3 regions of the Enterovibrio litoreus genome follow, and region 3 is predicted to be linked to each of the others. Evidence: predicted binding sites of a transcription regulator. Region 3 holds the regulator's gene; each other region holds the start of a gene.
The links. The regulator CRP, encoded in region 3, controls carbon source genes, mostly activating them, when cyclic AMP is high. The targets are predictions, from matches to a motif close to TGTGANNNNNNTCACA.

Region 1 (6,320 bases), 1.7 Mb from region 3:
GATAACAAAAACGCCGTTATTGCCATTGATCTGGCGCTCGATCCCTCGCCATTGTTTGATTTAGACGCTGACGCACTTCGTGAGCGCCTCTATACAAAACGTGCTGATCTGGCACCTGATGAGTTACCGGCTCCCATCAAACTCATCCATATTAACAAATGCCCGGTGCTGGCTGAGGCAAAAACCTTGCGCCCAGAAGATGCCGCTAGGCTTGGCATTGATCGTCAGTCTTGTTTGGACAACCTAAAGAAACTTCAGGCGCAACCTCAAATAAGAGAAAAACTGATCGAGCTTTACGCTGAAAAGCGAGAGTACGGGGATAGTAACAACATCGATGCTGCGCTCTATGATGGCTTCTTCTCACCGTCTGATCGCTCCACCATGGATATCATTCGTCAAACCAAACCTGAAAATCTTGCTGCTCTTGAAATCAACGTCGCCGACAAGCGAATTCATCCGCTGCTGTTTCGTTACCGTGCACGAAATTTTTCTTGGACACTGACTGACACCGAACAAAAGAAATGGCACCTTCATCGCCGCGACTATTTCGAAACGCATTTGCCTGAATACATGGCAAGATTAGAAGATCTGGTGGAGGAACATCAGAGCGACACAAAAAAATTAGCGGTTTTGAAATCCGTTTATCACTATGTCGAATCGCTTGTATCTTAGTGTTTCTCGCGACCCTTTCATCAATACCGTGTGACGTGCGCTATACACCCCTAAAGAAACAGGGGTGTTACATTTGAAATTTTGTGATTTGAGTCCACACTTTTCTTATAAGAGATAGTGAGGTGGATGACACAATGGTCACGAAGGTAAACAGTCGGTGCTACCGCTTTTCTGATGTCGATTTCGAGCCAGAAAGCCGTTCCTTGTATTGGCAAGACCGGACAGTAAGCATGCTCACCTATGAAGAGTGTCGTTTGCTGGAAATGCTTTGTTACCATGCGGGCGAGGTGCTTTCTGCACGCGTTCTCTATGCATCAACATCGTTGCCAGATTCTTCATTTTCTCAGCACCAAAATAGCCTTTGTTCGCTGCTTGCCAAGTCTTATCGCCATGGTGAAAAGGTGCTTCCGCTCGATGTGGTAGGCGATCACGGTTATCGCGTCGCTTTACCGCAAAAAACGTATCAACGACAAGCTGAAACGGTTCCAAATCCTTCAGAGCCTGACCCTCTCGACATCCACATTGATGAGCCCGTTCAAGAAGTGCAGGCAAAGCGTAATCTGATGCCCATCGTGACTGGGGTGATTTTATCAGTGCTTGGGGCGGCTGCTACGATTGTCTATCTGATGTAACACCGTCCATCTTGCCTAACTAGTGTGCAATGACGGCAATTACTGCGTTTTGAACAAGATTTTCATGCAGCGCTCAGACTAGAATAGTCTCACGACTTTCTTTCAGGGGCTTCGACGTGAAATATCTTCTCGGCTTCGCACTCATTGCGCTCTATACCCTAGTGGGTAATTTATTGACCCAACTGCTACATCTTCCCATACCCAGCAGTGTCATTAGCATGCTGCTGCTTTTTGTGAGCCTGACAACCGGCATCATACCTGGTCGCTGGGTCAAAGATGCTTGCACAGTGCTTATCACCATCATGCCCTTGTTTTTTATCCCTGCCAGCATGGGGCTAATGGATCATTTTCACTTATTGATCAGCGATTCAATGCCGTTATTAGGCGCCACAATATTGAGCTCGGTCGTTGTGCTTATTATCGTAGCTAAGACTCTCGATACGTATCATGGAGATGAGAACTAATGTGGCTTTTAGCAACCATTGTGGTGTACTTCATCGCCCGTCATATCGCCTTAAAGCTGCGTCATCCTATTTTTAATCCCTTGCTGATCAGCTTGCTTGTGCTGATGCCAATGGTGATTTATTCAGGCAATACCTACAAAGAATATTTTGATCAGAACAAAATCATCAATTTCATGCTTGGCCCTGCGGTGATTGCACTGGCGTATCCACTGTATGAGCAGATGCACGTGATCAAACGTCATTGGAAAATTATATTGCTCGCATGTCTTGCCGCGAGTTTGCTCTCGATGACACTCGGGTCGGCTTTTGCGTTATTAGCAGGAGGGAATTTACAGATTGCGGCTTCCGTCTTGCCGAAATCCATCTCTACGCCATTTGCACTCAGCACAGCACAACACATCGGTGGCATCCCAGCAGTAACTGCGGCCCTAGTTGTCGTCGCAGGGCTTTTCGGTGCGCTGATCGGCTACCCCTTGCTTAACATGATGAAAATTAAATCCTCTCTTGCACGAGGCCTGTCCATTGGCGCAGTTTCTCATGCCATAGGCACAGCAAAAGCGGCAGAAACGCACTACCAAGAAGGGGCCTTAAGTTCACTGGCATTAGTGATATGCGGGATCATGACGACGATTCTTGCCCCCTTCGTGTTCTATGTCATTGAGTTATTTGTTAATTGTAGTTCAATGATGACCTGTATCAAATGAAATCGAATTCATGTGAGGTCACTTATAATTATGTAATAACTAAGTTAATTGCATCATTAAAGTGACAATGATCACGTTAAATGGTCTGAGTTTGCTCGTAAAATGAGTCCCCATACAACAACACTTGGAGCAAACATGCGAGTTAGCATTCAAGAGGCGATTGCCACGCTTTCCTCACCGCTAAAAGAGGCCATGGAACAACTCTGTGCCTCTCCAGAGTTTGATGCGACGATCAGCGAACAAGAATATGAAAACTTGCTTGAAGTGTCAGGCCTGGCAGATAAAGATCTGCGGGTTGCCTTGCTGCCTGTTGCTGCGGCCTATTCAATTGCCCCAATTTCCAAATTCTATGTTGGCGCAATAGCACGTGGCGCTTCAGGTCGTCTCTACTTCGGTGCGAACATGGAATTTGAAGGTGTACAATTAAACCAATCCGTTCACGCCGAACAATCCGCTATCAGCCATGCTTGGTTGAAGGGTGAATCTTCGCTTAAAGACATCACCATCAATTACAGTCCTTGCGGGCACTGCCGCCAGTTCATGAATGAAATCAATGGCGCAGATACGCTAAACATTCAACTGCCCGATCGCGACGCCAAGTTATTGCATGAATACCTGCCTGAGCCGTTTGGCCCGATTGATCTCGGTATCGAGCAACCATTACTGGTGCCTGTCAATCATGGCCTGACAGCTGAAGAAGATGATGCACTGATTCAGGCTGCTGTTAGCGCAACCAATCGCAGCCATGCCCCGTATTCCCACAATTTAAGCGGTGCAGCGATTCGAGACATTCATGGAAACGTATTCTCAGGCATGTACGCAGAAAATGCCGCATTCAACCCTAGCCTTCCTCCGCTTCAAGTTGCGCTCATTGCCATGAACTTGGCCGATGTCGCATTGAAAGACATCCAAGACGTTGTTTTAGTAGAAAGAGCCAATGCGGTGATCAGCCACTTGCAAGACACCCAAGCGGTTTTAGAAGCCCTAAATCCTGACATCCCTTTGGGTTATCTGGCCATTTAACGCCCAGTTGGTGTGTTTATCGTCATAACATTGCAAAACGCCGGGTATCGCCGGCGTTTTCGTTATACCCGGCTGAAAAAGTTCGCTACTATCACGTCACTTTTCCTAATTTCTGTAAACGCATGAGCCAATCTCACAATCCCATTCTTGGCGCCACTTGGATGCTCACCGCTGGCGTTTGCTTTGCGATGATCAACAGCCTAGCGCAATACGTCAGCTTCAAAATGCAACTCCCTTCCACCACGGTTGCCTTTGTTCAGTACTTCATCGCACTGATTGTCATGATCCCTTGGCTCAGAAGCATGGGGATTCGCCAAGCACTTAAAACCGATCATCTCGGCATGCACTGCTTGCGCGTGTTTTTCTCAGTCATTGGTATCCAACTTTGGCTTTGGGCACTCGCCTATCCCGTGCCGATTTGGCAAGGCATTGCATTGCTGATGACCTCCCCGCTGTTTGCCACAATTGGTTCAGGCTTGTTCTTAGGTGAGCGTGTTGGCCCTGCCCGTTGGCTTGCCACACTCAGTGGTTTTGTAGGGGCAATGATCATTCTTGAGCCATGGTCAGACGATTTTAGCTGGGCAACCATGCTACCGGTCGGTGCTGCCTTCTTCTGGGCCACATACTCTTTGATGGTAAAAAAACTCTCCCACAACGACTCACCCACCACCATGGTGGTTTACCTGCTATTGCTTATCACGCCGTTTAACATCTTGCTAGCGATTCCAGATTGGACAATGCCAAAAGGAGAAATGGTGTGGCTAATGTTGCTTGGTGCAGGCCTGCTGACTGCTGTTGCTCAATGGGCTATTGCCAAAGCGTATGCCGCTGCGGATGCGTCATTCGTTCAGCCTTTTGACAATGCCAAACTGCCTTTGAATGTGTTGTTTGGCTTTTTGGTCTTTGGCTGGGTGCCACCGGGTCGCCTGTGGCTCGGCGCTGCCATCATCGTCGCTGCTGTGTTCTTTATCACCCATTGGGAAACACGAAAAGGCAGAAATAGTTAGTTTCAAGAACCGCCGCCTTTTTCGGTGGCGGTTCAACTTCTATCGGCCCAATTCACTGCAAATCGGTATGCCTAAGTCACCTCCCTCAATCGCTCCTCACCCATCAACCGTTCACTTGGTTCAATCTTCCTAAAACCTTTAAGAACACAAGGGCAAACGCTTGCGCAAACGTTTGCTTAAGGTAAAATCATCAGCAGTTAATTGCATTGATGGAAGATAATCATGATTGGAACAGCCACTCGTCCGGGCGCTACACGCGTCCTGCTGTTGGGCTCTGGTGAGCTAGGTAAAGAAGTCGCTATTGAGTGCCAACGTCTCGGCATTGAAGTCATCGCGTGCGACCGTTACGCAGATGCACCCGCCATGCAGGTTGCACATCGTAGCCATGTTGTCGATATGCTCGATGGTGATGCTCTCGCGGCCATCATTGCACAAGAAAAACCAGATTACGTGGTGCCTGAAATCGAGGCGATTGCCACTGATCGCCTCGTTGAGCTTGAAAAAACAGGTGTGAACATCATCCCTACCGCTCGCGCAACTCAGCTCACCATGAACCGTGAAGGCATTCGCCGCCTTGCCGCCGAAGAGCTTGGCGTCGCCACCTCTCCCTATGCCTTTGCTGACACGTCACAGGCATTTCACGCTGCGATTGAATCGGTTGGTATGCCATGTGTCGTAAAACCTGTCATGAGCTCATCCGGCAAAGGACAGAGCGTGGTGAAAACAGCGGCTGACATTGAGAAAGCATGGGCCTATGCACAAGAAGGCGGTCGCGCAGGACGTGGACGCGTGATTGTCGAAGGCTTTGTCGACTTTGATTATGAAATCACCCTGCTGACCATCAGTGCCACAGACGGCATCCATTTCTGTGCGCCCATTGGCCATCGCCAAGAAGACGGCGACTACCGCGAATCATGGCAGCCACAAGCCATGAGTGATAAGGCACGTCAGGCTGCAGAAGCATTGGCGAAAAAAGTCGTGGCTGCGCTAGGCGGCTATGGCTTGTTTGGTGTTGAGCTTTTTGTAAAAGGAGATGAAGTGCTGTTCAGTGAGGTGTCACCTCGCCCACACGATACCGGTATGGTGACGCTGATTTCGCAAGACCTTTCTGAGTTTGCACTTCATGTGCGTGCGTTTTTGGGTTTGCCTATTCATGCCATTAACTTGTATGGCCCTTCCGCTTCTGCTGTGGTGTTGGGTGAAGGCACATCTAGCAATATCAGTTTTAGTGGTCTCACAGAAGCGCTTCGCTACCCTGATACGCAAGTTCGTCTTTTTGGTAAGCCTGACATCGACGGCCGCCGTCGCCTTGGCGTGGCTCTGGCAAGAGGATCAGATACAGACGTCGCGGTAAACAAAGCTATCACTGCCGCGTCTTCCATTAAGATTGATTTCTAAATGCCTCATACGAGCAAATCGCTCAGATATGCATGATTAAAACTAAGCAGCCACCTAATGGGTGGCTGCTTTTTTTGGAGACGAACACGCGTTGCACGAGGGTGCAGAAAACGTGTTTCCATTTTACACCGACTCGATCAACCACACCTCTTCAACAAAATGCGTTGCCGGCTGCCCTTTCGGTGGACGAGCCGTGTTTTCGTCTCGTGCTAACTTCGTCATTTTATAGCCGTCAAACAGTGACATCACTTCTTCTGCGGTTACGCTAAAAGGAGGGCCGTCCATTTGATCTTGTGGGTAATCAAGGGTCACCAACAAGATTCTGCCACCCGGTTGCAGTAACGAAATAAGCCTATCGACATATCGCTTTCGCATACTTTGAGGCATAGCAATCAATGCTGCACGATCGTAAATCAGCGG
Region 2 (6,320 bases), 810 kb from region 3:
AACAAATTCGATGTCTTCTTTTTCTGGGTTTGTATCGTCAAAACGCAAATTACATTGACCTTGATAGTCTTTAGCAATACCAAAGTTCAAACAGATCGACTTCGCGTGCCCAATGTGAAGATACCCATTAGGCTCAGGCGGAAAACGCGTATGAACTGTCTTATGAACACCATCAGCCAAATCTTTGTCTATGATTTGACGGATAAAGTTGCTTGGACGAGCCTCAGACTCACTCATCAAAAAATACCTCGTAGGAAGAACTACATGAAATTACGCCCAATGATCCACGATCACGGGTATTTACTCAACCACTACAGAACATCGAGACGAAAAAAAGCCCGCATATAGCGGGCTTCTGCGTCGCAAGGTGTCGTTATAGCGACACTGCACGACCTTCACGTTGCTTATCGGCACTCAGCGCACGCACTTTCACATCGCTCGCGTCAGAGATGGCAACAGGTGCTGCGTAGTCAGCCCACGTTTTACCGCTGTCTACCGAGTACTGAAGTGGCAGGCCAGGCATGCTGATGTTCATGTGCAGTTTACCTGCTTCAATCACAGCGCCAGGGACTGGGATGCGATATTGAATACCCGCCGCGTCCAGTTTCGCCATTTCACGTTGACCCATCACGTTTGCAAAGCGCGTCCAGTCTTGCAACTGAGCGTCTTTATTCACATAGTTGGTATCAAGGCTGTATGCTTTACCTACTTGGTAATCCAACTCCCAATCTGCTTTGTGCCATGCGCGCTCTGCCGCTGCAATCACACGAGGGAAGACCATGAACTCGTACTGTTCGTCAGTACGCACGGTTTCGCTCCAAAGCTGAGCAGATAGACCATGAATGCCTTTCGATTCCACAGTGCCTTTACCGTTGAAGCCATTGCCGTCGCGGTCGACTGACGTTTCAGCATTTTGTGGCAAGTTTTCCGGTGCGAAACCGAACATCTTACGCGTATCAGTTGCACGGGTTGCCCAGTAGTAACCTCGTTCTTTTGGATCAACCTCGTAAGGCATGTCCATGTAAACGTAATCTGGGTTTGACACGATCACGTCATAGCCCTTGCTCGCCCACTCATAAGCTGATGCGTCACCGCCCCAGTACAGAACGTCCCAGAAGTTAACACGAACGTTGTCAGTGTCGAATGCTGACGCATCTTTCGAGTACTTCAGGCCATCCTGCCACGCTTGGAAGTTAGGGATGTCATGTGCCGCAACCACTTTGCTTACACGCTCAGCAAAGTAGCTTGGTAGGTGACCGAAGTCTTCTGCCACGCCCTCTGCGATCGCTTTTTGACACACAGGCGATTTCGCAAATGGCTTGTCTTCTTGGCTTAAATCAATATTACCTTTCCAAGAAACAGGCTCTGCTGCATTCAAGTCTTGGAAACCGGCGTTTAGCTTGATGTTCTTCGCTTCGTCACCACCAAAATGCCAGGTCGTCAGAGGCATGCCTGCTTCAGCGTGCATGGCCTTAACTTCGGTGATCACTTTGTCCACGAAGTTCACTGATGAATCCATGCATGGGTTGATGAAGCTGCGCTTGTCATACAGCTGAACCGTCGTCACATTTGATGTATCCAAAGGATCCATCAGACGGAACTCTTCTGCTTTGGCAAGATCGCCTTGCTCTACATACTTGGTGTAGCGTGCTTCCATAGAAACAACGGCTGCACGTGAGTGAGCTGGCATATCGATTTCTGGGATCACTTCAATACCGCGTGCTTTCGCATGACGCAGAATTTCCATGTAATCGGCTTTAGAGAAGAAACCTGAACCGAAGTTTTCAGTTGTTGGGCCCGAACCCAACTGTGGCAGCAGACATGAGGTTTCAGACAGATCGTGACAACGGTTTGCACCTACGTCAGTCAGCTCTGGCAAGCCAGGGATCTCTAGACGCCAGCCCTCATCGTCTGTCAGGTGAAGGTGTAGTTTATTCAGCTTGTAAGCTGCCATCTGATCAATGGTACGCAACATCGCTTCTTTTGAATGGAAGTTACGCGCGACATCAACCATCACACCGCGGTAATCAAAGCGAGGTGCATCTTCAATCGCAACCCAAGGCAGCATGCCACTGTCGTCTTTGTCCATCAGTGCCATCAGTGATTGCAAGCCGTAGAATGCACCTACACTGTCAAAGCCAAGCACATCAACACCGGCCGCATTCACCGCTAGCTTGTAAGCACCCGATACCGCTTCTTCGCCGCTAAACGCTTTCGCATCAACATTGATATTCAGTGCGATATCACCGTCTACGTTGACACCCAAAAGCGCTGCACGATCTTCAAATGCCGCCAATTGGTCAGCATCTAGAGCATTGTTCGTCACGGCAAAGCCAGACGTGACATGCAGAGCGCCACGCATTTGCTTGATTTTCAGTGGTGTTGGGATAATAGATGCTTCAATCGCGCTATTCGACAATTGCGCTACATCGCTGTTTTTTGCAAAGCGCGAGGCTGCGGTCGCCAATATGTTGTTGTCTTCTGGTGTACGCTTCCACTTGTCACCATCAATCTCAGCAACAAATGCGTCGACGTTTTCCGTGTTCAGTGACTTGATGACTTTTGGCTCTGCATCTCCCACAACCACATAGGCGCGTGGCATGAAGTCAGTTTCAAACAGTGTCCAGTACTCTTGAATTAGGGGTATTTCAATTTTCTCACCCGCCGCGAAACCGACGAAGGACGCCGTTGGCGTCAGTTCATACAGGTCACCCGTCAAGTGCTTGATGGTGAAGTCTTCGTTTTCAACATCAAGGATGACACGAATGCTGTGCAGGTAGATTTTCCAATCGTTACCCGTTACTGCTTCACCATCATTCACCACGGTCATCAGGATCTTGTTACAAGATGCCCACTCTGCACCCATTTCCTGACATGCCATACCATCCTGAGCGCCAGTGTTGGTCTGAATGTTGTAGCTTATGTCCAACTGAGAAGCCAACGCATCAACCGTTGCTTGTTGTGCAGAGCCAGAAGGCAGAATGCCACAACCAGCAAGACCGGCGGCAACCGCTGCAGATAAGAATCCAATCTTAAATGTCTTATTCATATACGTATTTCCCTACGATTTGGCCGAATTCGGCCCAAAAAAAGCCGACCCCGCTAAGGGCCGGCTATATTGACTGTTTAGTCAGTATATTTTAATTAAGGCAGTTTGATTTCTGACAAATCTTCAGTTGTGCCAACTTTTTTCATTTCGCCAGCAACAATTTCTGCCAATGGACCCAAGATAACCTGAAGGTTATTGGTGCCCAATTTAACAACACCCATCGCACCCAGTGCTTTCAGTGTTTTCTCGTCGATCTGAGCGCCATCTTTAACAGTCAGACGAAGACGAGTAATACATGCATCGATAGTGGTTAGGTTGTCGTGACCACCTAGTGCTTTCAGGTACTGGCGAGCCAGGATACCGGTCTCTTTAGATGCTTCAACGCCATTTGATTCAGCGTCGTCATCTAGATCTTCACGACCAGGCGTTTTCAGGTTGAACTTAACGATCGCGGTGCGGAATACTGCGTAGTAGATACCGAAGAATACCAAACCTTGAACGATAAGCATGTACCAGTTAACAGCCAGCGGGTTACGTGTAGACAAGAACAAGTCAACAAGACCTGCAGAGAAACCGAAACCTGCAATCCACTGCATAGATGCAGCGATGTATACAGAGATACCTGTCAGCAATGCGTGAAGCACGTAAAGACCAGGTGCTAAGAACATGAACGAGAATTCTAGTGGTTCAGTCACACCGGTAAAGAATGATGCGAAACCAGCAGCGATCATGATAGATGCTACTTTCTCTTTGTTCTCAGGCTTAGCCGTGTGGTAGATAGCTAGTGCCGCACCTGGCAGACCAAACATCATGATTGGGAAGAAGCCCGCTTGGTACATACCTGTTACACCAACAGTTGCAGTACCTTCAGCTAGGGACTTAGCGCCACCAAGGAAGTTAGGAATATCGTTAATGCCTGCAACGTCGAACCAGAATACTGAGTTCAGAGCGTGGTGCAGACCAACAGGAATAAGAAGACGGTTAAAGAATGCATAGATACCTGCACCCAATTCGCCCATACCTTGAATACCTTCACCGAAGCTAACCAGACCACCATAAACACTTGGCCAAACGTACATCAGGATGAAAGAAACAATGATTGCAGCAAAAGAGGTAACGATTGGAACCAGACGCTTGCCAGAGAAGAACGCCAACGCTTTGTGCAGTTCTACGTGTGAGAAACGGTTGTACAGTTCCGCTGACATGATACCGACCAAGATACCAACAAATTGGTTCTGGATCTTACCGAAAGCCGCTGGAACAGCACTTGGGTCAATGTTTTGAATTTGAGCAACAGCACCTGGCGACAGTAACGTAGTCACTACGTACATACCAACCAGACCGGCTAGCGCAGCAGCGCCGTCTTTGTCTTTAGACATACCATAGGCAACACCTACAGCAAACAGCCAAGACATGTTATCAATGATTGCAGCGCCTGCTTTGATCAAAAATGCCGCCAGAACGCTGTTTGCGCCCCAACCGGTCGGATCGATAAAGTAGCCGATACCCATTAGGATTGCAGCTGCAGGAAGCGTGGCAACGGGTACCATTAACGCTTTACCTACTTTTTGGAAATAACCGAGAATATTCACCTGTGTTCCCCCTATAGTGGTTCTTTCTCAGAGTTGTAATGACAACATGGGACTTTTTTTACTATCCAATGTGAGTCAGGTGGAGTTTATTCCATTAATTTCGCCCCGCAAATTAAAACAGGTGCAATTGTGATTTTTGTCACTCAAAACGATACGAGATCCTGTTTTTTGCTAGCGCCATCATAAAACTTATTTTATGATGAAAACTAAGATACAAATCCACTATGCTGTATAGTCTGAATTTGAATTAATTAAGAGGTGTACCGTGAGACTTATCCCTTTACAAACCGCACATGAAGTAGGCTTTTGGTCAGCGCGCTATATTGTTGATAAGATTAACAAATTTGCTCCAACTGAAGATCGTCCGTTTGTTCTGGGTTTGCCGACTGGTGGCACCCCACTGAACACCTATAAGCAACTGATTAATCTTCATAAGCAGGGCGAAGTAAGCTTTAAAAACGTCGTCACGTTCAACATGGACGAGTACTGTGGTATCCCAGCAGATCATCCAGAATCTTACCGCAGCTTTATGTTCAATAACTTCTTCAATCATATTGATATTAAAGAAGAAAACATTAACCTTCTGAACGGCAACACTGACGATCATGAAGCAGAATGCCAACGTTACGAAGAGAAGATTAAATCTTACGGTCGTATCAACCTATTCATGGGTGGCATTGGCAACGACGGTCACATCGCATTTAACGAGCCAGCATCGTCACTTTCATCACGTACTCGCATCAAAACCTTGACGGAAGATACGCGTATTGCTAACTCTCGTTTCTTTGACAATGACATCAACCAAGTACCTAAACACGCACTGACTATTGGCGTAGGTACCTTGCTTGACGCAAAAGAAGTGATGATTCTGGTTACTGGCCACAACAAAGCGCTTGCTCTGCAAGCCGCGGTTGAGGGTTCAGTGAACCACCTATGGACAGTTTCTGCGCTTCAACTGCACCCTAAAGCACTGATGGTATGTGACGAACCGTCAACCGCTGAACTGAAGGTGAAGACAGTGAAGTACTTCCATGAGCTAGAAGCTGAAAACATCAAAAACCTGTAAGGTAAGGAAGTATTCATGTACGCACTGATTAACTGCCGAATTTTTACTGGTAGCGAAGTGCTGGATAATCATGCTGTCATCGTTGATGGTGGCCTGATCCAGAACGTTTGTCCTGAAAGTGAATTGCCAGAAGGCATTGAAACTCGCTCACTTGACGGCGCATATCTGAGCCCTGGCTTCATCGACCTACAACTTAACGGTTGTGGCGGTGTGATGTTCAACGACGAAGTGACTGCAGACACTATCCACACGATGCATTTGGCCAATCTGAAGTCTGGCTGTACTAGCTTCTTGCCAACACTGATCACGTCTTCTGACGAAGACATGCAGGCGTCAGTCAGTGCAATTCGTGACTACCAAGCAAAATATCAGCATCAAGCTCTTGGTCTGCACCTTGAAGGTCCATACCTCAACGTTGCCAAAAAAGGCATTCATAGCGTGGATTACATTCGCCGCTCTGATGACGCAATGATCGATTTCATTGCAGCCAATGCGGACGTAGTAACGAAAGTGACACTGGCACCTGAGCTAACGCCAGCGGCGCATATTCGTCAACTGGCTGATGCGGGTATTGTAGTATCAGCAGGCCACACCAACGCAAGCTATGTCGAAG
Region 3 (6,320 bases):
CTGTTTGTGCCAGCGGGATATTCAGCACCGCCTTGCGTGCGGATTGCAGTGAGTGCCCCCCCCAATCGAGAAACGCTGGAAAACGGCTGCCAGCAGCTGGCACAATTACTGGCCAATCCCCCGCTGTCCGAATTTGCAATGTGAGTGTGACCTTGATGACTGAAAATTTCGAGCCCATGAAATGGGGACGTAACCCCCACGTGCAAACACTGTTGCCTCGCTTTGTCAGACGCAAAGCCTTGTTTGAACCGATCTGGCAGCGCATAGATACCCCTGACGGTGACTTTCTCGATCTGTGCTGGACAGAGCCACCAGAACAAGCCCAAGGCAAACCTGTCGTTATTTTGTTTCATGGTTTGGCGGGATGCTTTTACAGCCCATACGCCAACGGCCTGCTCAACGCCTTCAAACAACAAGGTTGGCTCGGTGTCATGATGCATTTTCGAGGCTGTAGCGGTCTGATTAACCGCCAGCCACGCAGCTACCACTCAGGTGAAACCAGTGATGCGCGTTTTATGCTGGAATATATCCGCGAGCGCTTCCCCGATGTGCCGCGTGTGGCAACGGGTGTATCACTGGGCGGCAATATGTTGGTGCGTTACCTGGCTGAATTTAACCATGACCCACTGATTCATGCCGGTTGTGTGATCAGCCCACCTCTCGATTTAGCCGCCTGTTCATCGCGTATTCAGCTCGGGTTTTCCAAGGTTTATCAGGCTTACTTGCTGCGCTCAATGAATCGTACCCTGTCGAGAAAACTCGAACGCCACCCCGAAATTGGTCATTGGAAAAGTGGTCAGAAAGTGAAGATATCGACACTCTATGAGTTTGATAAAACCGTCACTGCACCGCTTCATGCCTTTGAGAGCGCCGAGCATTATTATCAGCAATGTAGTGGCTTAGACGTACTGCAAAACATCACCACGCCGCTGAAGGTGATTCATGCCAAAGACGACCCGTTCATGACAGAAGCGGTGATCCCAACACAGCCATTGCCAGAGAATATTGACTATCACCTAACGGAATACGGTGGTCATGTCGGATTTGTGTCAGGCTCACTCAATGCACCAGAGTTCTGGCTTGAGAAAGAAGTGCCACGCTGGTTGGCCCAGCACTTAAAATAACCACAATGAGCCAATCGCCGAACAAGCTTTCGCTGAACAAGCATCTTGAGGTAGCTCGAGAATATAGGTGTACAATGCCACCTTCCGCCACCGTTTTATGTTGTAGGTATCGCGATGATCATCCCTTGGCAAGAAATCCCAGAAGAGACCCTGAAAAACTTGGTTGAGCACTTTGTTCTGCGCGAAGGCACAGACTATGGTGAGCAAGAAGCCAGCTTCGATGAAAAAGTCGAGCAGGTCTATGCCCTGCTCAAGAACAAAGAAGCCATGGTGGTCTATTCTGAGTTGCACGAAACGGTCGATATCAAACACGCGCGATCACTTGGCGCTTAACGTCTGCTTGACCAAGACGTCACTCCCTGTTAATTGTTTGACATCATTTTAAAAATTGACAGGGTTTGTCATGTCTGCAAAACACCCTATTATTGCAGTCACCGGTTCATCTGGGGCAGGAACTACTACCACTTCCGACGCATTTCGGAAGATATTCAATATGATGGACATCCGCGCTGCCTGGGTTGAAGGCGACAGCTTTCACCGTTTTACACGTCCGGAAATGGACGTTGAAATTCGCAAGGCCAGAGAGCAAGGACGGCACATCAGCTATTTTGGCCCTCAAGCCAATGATTTCCCAAGGCTCGAATCATTCTTCGATGAATATGGTAAACACGGTACGGGAAAATTCCGCCGCTATTTACATACCTTTGATGAAGCCGTGCCTTATAACCAAATGCCAGGTACGTTTACAGCATGGCAAGATTTGCCTGAGAATAACGACTTGATGTTCTATGAAGGGCTTCACGGTGGTATTGCCGACGGCGAAATTAACGTGGCTCAGCATGTTGATTTGCTCATTGGCATGGTGCCGATCGTGAACCTTGAATGGATTCAGAAATTTGTTCGCGACACGCGCGACCGCGGCCACTCGCGAGAGGCTGTGATGGATTCTATCGTGCGATCAATGGACGATTATCTTAACTACATCACGCCGCAGTTTAGTCGCACACACATTAACTTCCAGCGCGTCCCAACGGTTGATACTTCTAACCCACTCAACGCCAAAGGCATTCCAAGCCTCGATGAGAGTTTTGTCGTCATACGTTTTCGCGGCATCAAGAAAGTGGATTTCCCTTATTTGCTGGCCGTGATCCAAGGCTCTTTCATGTCACGACATGACACCTTAGTTGTGCCTGGGGGCAAAATGAGCTTCGCCATGGAGTTGATCATCCAACCGCTTATTCAGCAGTTAATTGAAACAGGCAAGATAAGCTAAACCCGCGAGAGCCTCCCCTTTTCTTGTATGAAGATCTTGGCAACCCATTGATAAACAGTTAATAGCAAAACAAAGGAGGTCGTGCCCTCCTTTGTTTTATAGTCACTTCCAACAAAACCGCAAACACGCCATTAAGCCGCTTCACGAATCTCATAAGAGTGGGTCATTTCAATACCGGCACCCAGCATCAAACACACCGAGCAGTATTTCTCTAGGCTGTCTTTAACCGCAGAAGCCACCAATGCTTCATCCAACGCAGTCCCTGTCACCACAAAGTGAATATTGATATGGGTGAACAAGCGCGGTGCTTGCTCCCGGCGCTCAGCAGTAAGTTCAGCTTCACAATATAATACTGCTTGATTAGCCGCTTTAAGCGCTGCAACCACGTCGACAGAGCTGCATCCACCAGCTCCCATCAATACCATTTCCATTGGACTTGGCGCTTTTTCTCCACCATTGCCATCCATGACGATGCTATGGCCTGAATTCGATTGTCCTAGGAAGGTCTCTTTTCCGCACCACTTGACGCTTGCTCGCATCTATTTCTCCTGTTTACTTTCAGTGTCGTGATCTTGTCCACGTTTTTAGCCTTTAATAGGGGGGGAAGTCCATATCAAAATCAAGAAATCGTGCTGGAAAAAGGATAAACTCAATGACTCAAACAGAGAGCTTGTAGCCTGACGGTTGACACTTTATGCTATCCCACGGACTTGTGCCGCAGGACGGTGGGCTAAGGAAGACTCATCAGGCAACAACTGCAGAGGAAATGAGAGATATGGTTCCAGGAAAACCTCAAACAGACCCAACACTAGAGTGGTTCCTTTCACACTGCCACATTCATAAGTACCCATCAAAAAGTACGCTGATTCATGCTGGTGAGAAAGCTGAAACGCTTTATTACATCGTGAAAGGCTCTGTGGCTGTACTTATCAAGGATGAAGAAGGCAAAGAGATGATCCTTTCTTACCTCAACCAGGGCGACTTCATTGGCGAACTTGGTCTATTTGAGGAAGATCAGGAGCGTACAGCTTGGGTTCGCGCTAAATCTCCATGCGAAGTTGCTGAAATCTCATTCAAGAAGTTCCGTCAGCTGATTCAAGTGAATCCGGACATTTTGATGCGCCTTTCTTCTCAGATGGCTCGTCGTCTGCAAATCACTAGCCAAAAAGTAGGTGACTTAGCATTCCTAGATGTGACGGGTCGTATCGCGCAAACATTGCTTAACCTGGCGAAACAGCCAGATGCTATGACTCACCCAGACGGTATGCAAATCAAGATCACCCGTCAGGAAATCGGTCAAATCGTGGGTTGCTCACGTGAAACCGTTGGTCGTATTTTGAAGATGCTGGAAGAGCAGAACCTCATTTCTGCACACGGTAAAACTATTGTGGTTTACGGCACTCGCTAAGCATTATTGCTTTGAAATGAAAGCCACCGTTTACGGTGGCTTTTTTGTTTGAGCCTGATCACTATCACGCCAAAATTCCCACAAAACCCATTTCTCAGTGCTACCTTTCAAAGCAAAGCATGTATACATTTACGTGCAACGTTTTTGCGATGATGGAGCATCGATATGGACATGGAACACCTAGTGTTTAGTCATACCAACACGACACCGGCTCTTGTTCCTTGGGGTCAAGTCAGCACCGAATTGACGGGTTTTACTGGCGTATCTCACTATCATCTACAACGCATGCTCGGCGATGACGGACGAAAATCAGTACCGCCGTCTCACGAAGAATGGCCTTCAAGCTTACTGTCAGAACCCAGCTAATCTGCACTCCCCTAAAATCCTCAAAGGGGCAGTAGTGATTGAGCACTGGACGATGACTTACTGATCGGTACTTTCAAATATTTTATCTGCAGAAGCCTCAACAAAACCTTGATACAGGCTGCCATCTGGTAACGGATAACGTTTTGCAAACTCGTAAAAACCACCTGGAATATTCAGATCGCCATCACTGAAGTTTACCGTCACCTTATCGGCCATGGTCGATGATTGCTCCAAACGCACTTGCGGATCCCCTTTCACTTCACCGCCAGATTCATTAATCGCAAAACCTGAATCACGCAGCAATTTGTTCACCTCCATCACCTCATGAAGTGTACTCAACTGATTAACACTCACCGTAAAGTGATTAGCGCCAAATCCATGAGCAGACAGCCAACCTGCATATTCACTTTCCGCTGCGAGCTGTTGATAGGTTGCGGTGTCAATACTCCACAAACGACCACTATACAAGAACGCGGGATCATTAAGTGCCGTGTCATCTACCTGATCAACCAAGGCACGAACAGCCTGTTGCAGTTCTGTGGAGCACTGCCCTACCAAAAGCTCACTGATAAACACCTTAGGTGCATCAGGGTGAGGATGCTCATAATGGCGCGCGAACAATTTCTTCGCTTTAAAATGGTATTCCCCCATAGGGACATAGCCAATCGCAATAAACGGCGCAGCCAAGCGATCTAGCCCTACTTTAGGGAGCGCGAAGGTGCGTAATGCAATGTGGTCATTAAGAAGCGGAGTGCCTTCTTCCAACAACGCATGCACTTTCGCCGCCGACGGGCATAACCTATCGATATAGTCTTTCCAAAGCCCATCAAATAAAGCCTGAACGCGTTCCATCACATCCTCCTACATTGAGTGTTCGCAGTTATTATTGGTGATCGGTTGTTGCTGTTTTATCGCTACAACGACAGCCCAGGGCTGAGCTGATCAGGTAAGGACACATCCTCCCCTTCCATTGACGCCATCGGGTAGGCGCAATAGTCAGCGGCATAGTATGCACTTGGGCGTAAATTGCCTGACGCACCCGGCCCACCAAATGGCGCATCGCCACTCGCACCGGTTAGTTGGCGATTGCGGTTAACGATGCCGGCGCGAATATGGTCAAGGAAATATGCCCACTCTTCATCATCGGTAGAAATTAACCCTGCTGACAAACCGTAGCGCGTGTCATTGGCAAACGTCACGGCCTGCGCGAGCGTGTCATAACGCACAACTTGCAATAGCGGGCCAAAGTACTCTTCATCGGGTAATTGGGCGACTTGGCTCACTTCAATAATACCTGGAGTGACCACAGCATCATGCAGCAACTGAGCTTTGAGAAGCGGTTCCCCACCCAGCGATTCAAGGTTATCCTGCGCAGCAAGAATGCCTTCAGCGGCGCGAACAGAGATTTGTGACCCCATGAACGAGGCGGGTTCATCAAACTGGCCACCCACTTTGATGTTTTTGGTCATCTCAACCAAACGCGCAAGCAATGCGTCGCCGCGTTCGCCTTTCGGCACATAGAGACGACGGGCACAGGTACAGCGCTGCCCAGCACTGATAAATGCGGATTGAATGATGGTATACACCGTGGCATCAAGATCGCCGTATTGATCGGAAATCACCATCGGGTTGTTTCCACCCATTTCTAGCGCCAACATTTTGCCCGGCTCTCCGGCAAATTGACGATGAAGGATATGCCCCGTGTTTGCGCTACCAGTGAATAAAAGGCCATCGATGCCTTTAGATTGTGCCAGCGCCTCGCCCGTTTCACGGCCGCCCTGCACCATGTTAAGCACGCCTTTCGGTAACCCAGCTTCAATCCATAGTTTAATGGTTTCTTCCGCCGTTTTCGGTGTGAGATCCGAAGGTTTAAATACCACGGTATTCCCCGCCAACAACGCAGGAACAATATGACCGTTTGGTAAATGACCGGGGAAGTTATAGGGACCAAAGACGGCCATCACGCCCAATGGACGATGGCGTAATACCGCTTGCGTACCTGCTACGTCTTTACTGCGCTCACCAGTGCGCTCTTGATAAGCACGCAGTGAGATGGCAATTTTACCCACCATGGCCGCTGCTTCTGTGCGCGTTTCCCACAAAGGCTTGCCCGTTTCTTCAGCAATCACTCGCGCCATGTGTTCGCTGT

Region 1: a site for CRP is predicted at 2,533-2,548, ahead of cdd (cytidine deaminase). Genes of this name have one in related genera too.
Region 2: a site for CRP is predicted at 4,770-4,785, ahead of nagE (N-acetylglucosamine-specific PTS transporter subunit IIBC). Genes of this name have one in related genera too.

Annotation. Positions count from the first base shown of each region.
Region 1 covers NZ_CP166194.1:1,534,632-1,540,951, reverse strand. Annotated here, with positions in the region: gene sbcB (exodeoxyribonuclease I) at 1-672, shown strand, start outside; gene AB8599_RS06800 (hypothetical protein) at 795-1,304, shown strand; gene AB8599_RS06795 (CidA/LrgA family protein) at 1,421-1,768, shown strand; gene AB8599_RS06790 (LrgB family protein) at 1,768-2,472, shown strand; gene cdd (cytidine deaminase) at 2,608-3,495, shown strand; gene AB8599_RS06780 (DMT family transporter) at 3,618-4,502, shown strand; gene purT (formate-dependent phosphoribosylglycinamide formyltransferase) at 4,725-5,900, shown strand; gene AB8599_RS06770 (thiopurine S-methyltransferase) at 6,024-6,320, opposite strand, start outside.
Region 2 covers NZ_CP166194.1:2,429,336-2,435,655, forward strand. Annotated here, with positions in the region: gene glnS (glutamine--tRNA ligase) at 1-237, opposite strand, end outside; gene AB8599_RS10650 (beta-N-acetylhexosaminidase) at 374-3,049, opposite strand; gene nagE (N-acetylglucosamine-specific PTS transporter subunit IIBC) at 3,145-4,641, opposite strand; gene nagB (glucosamine-6-phosphate deaminase) at 4,907-5,707, shown strand; gene nagA (N-acetylglucosamine-6-phosphate deacetylase) at 5,723-6,320, shown strand, end outside.
Region 3 covers NZ_CP166194.1:3,242,217-3,248,536, forward strand. Annotated here, with positions in the region: gene AB8599_RS14530 (PLP-dependent aminotransferase family protein) at 1-144, shown strand, start outside; gene AB8599_RS14535 (hydrolase) at 156-1,124, shown strand; gene AB8599_RS14540 (YheU family protein) at 1,239-1,457, shown strand; gene AB8599_RS14545 (phosphoribulokinase) at 1,528-2,397, shown strand; gene AB8599_RS14550 (OsmC family protein) at 2,529-2,936, opposite strand; gene crp (cAMP-activated global transcriptional regulator CRP) at 3,173-3,805, shown strand; gene AB8599_RS14560 (hypothetical protein) at 3,971-4,171, shown strand; gene AB8599_RS14565 (DUF1338 domain-containing protein) at 4,229-5,023, opposite strand; gene astD (succinylglutamate-semialdehyde dehydrogenase) at 5,086-6,320, opposite strand, start outside.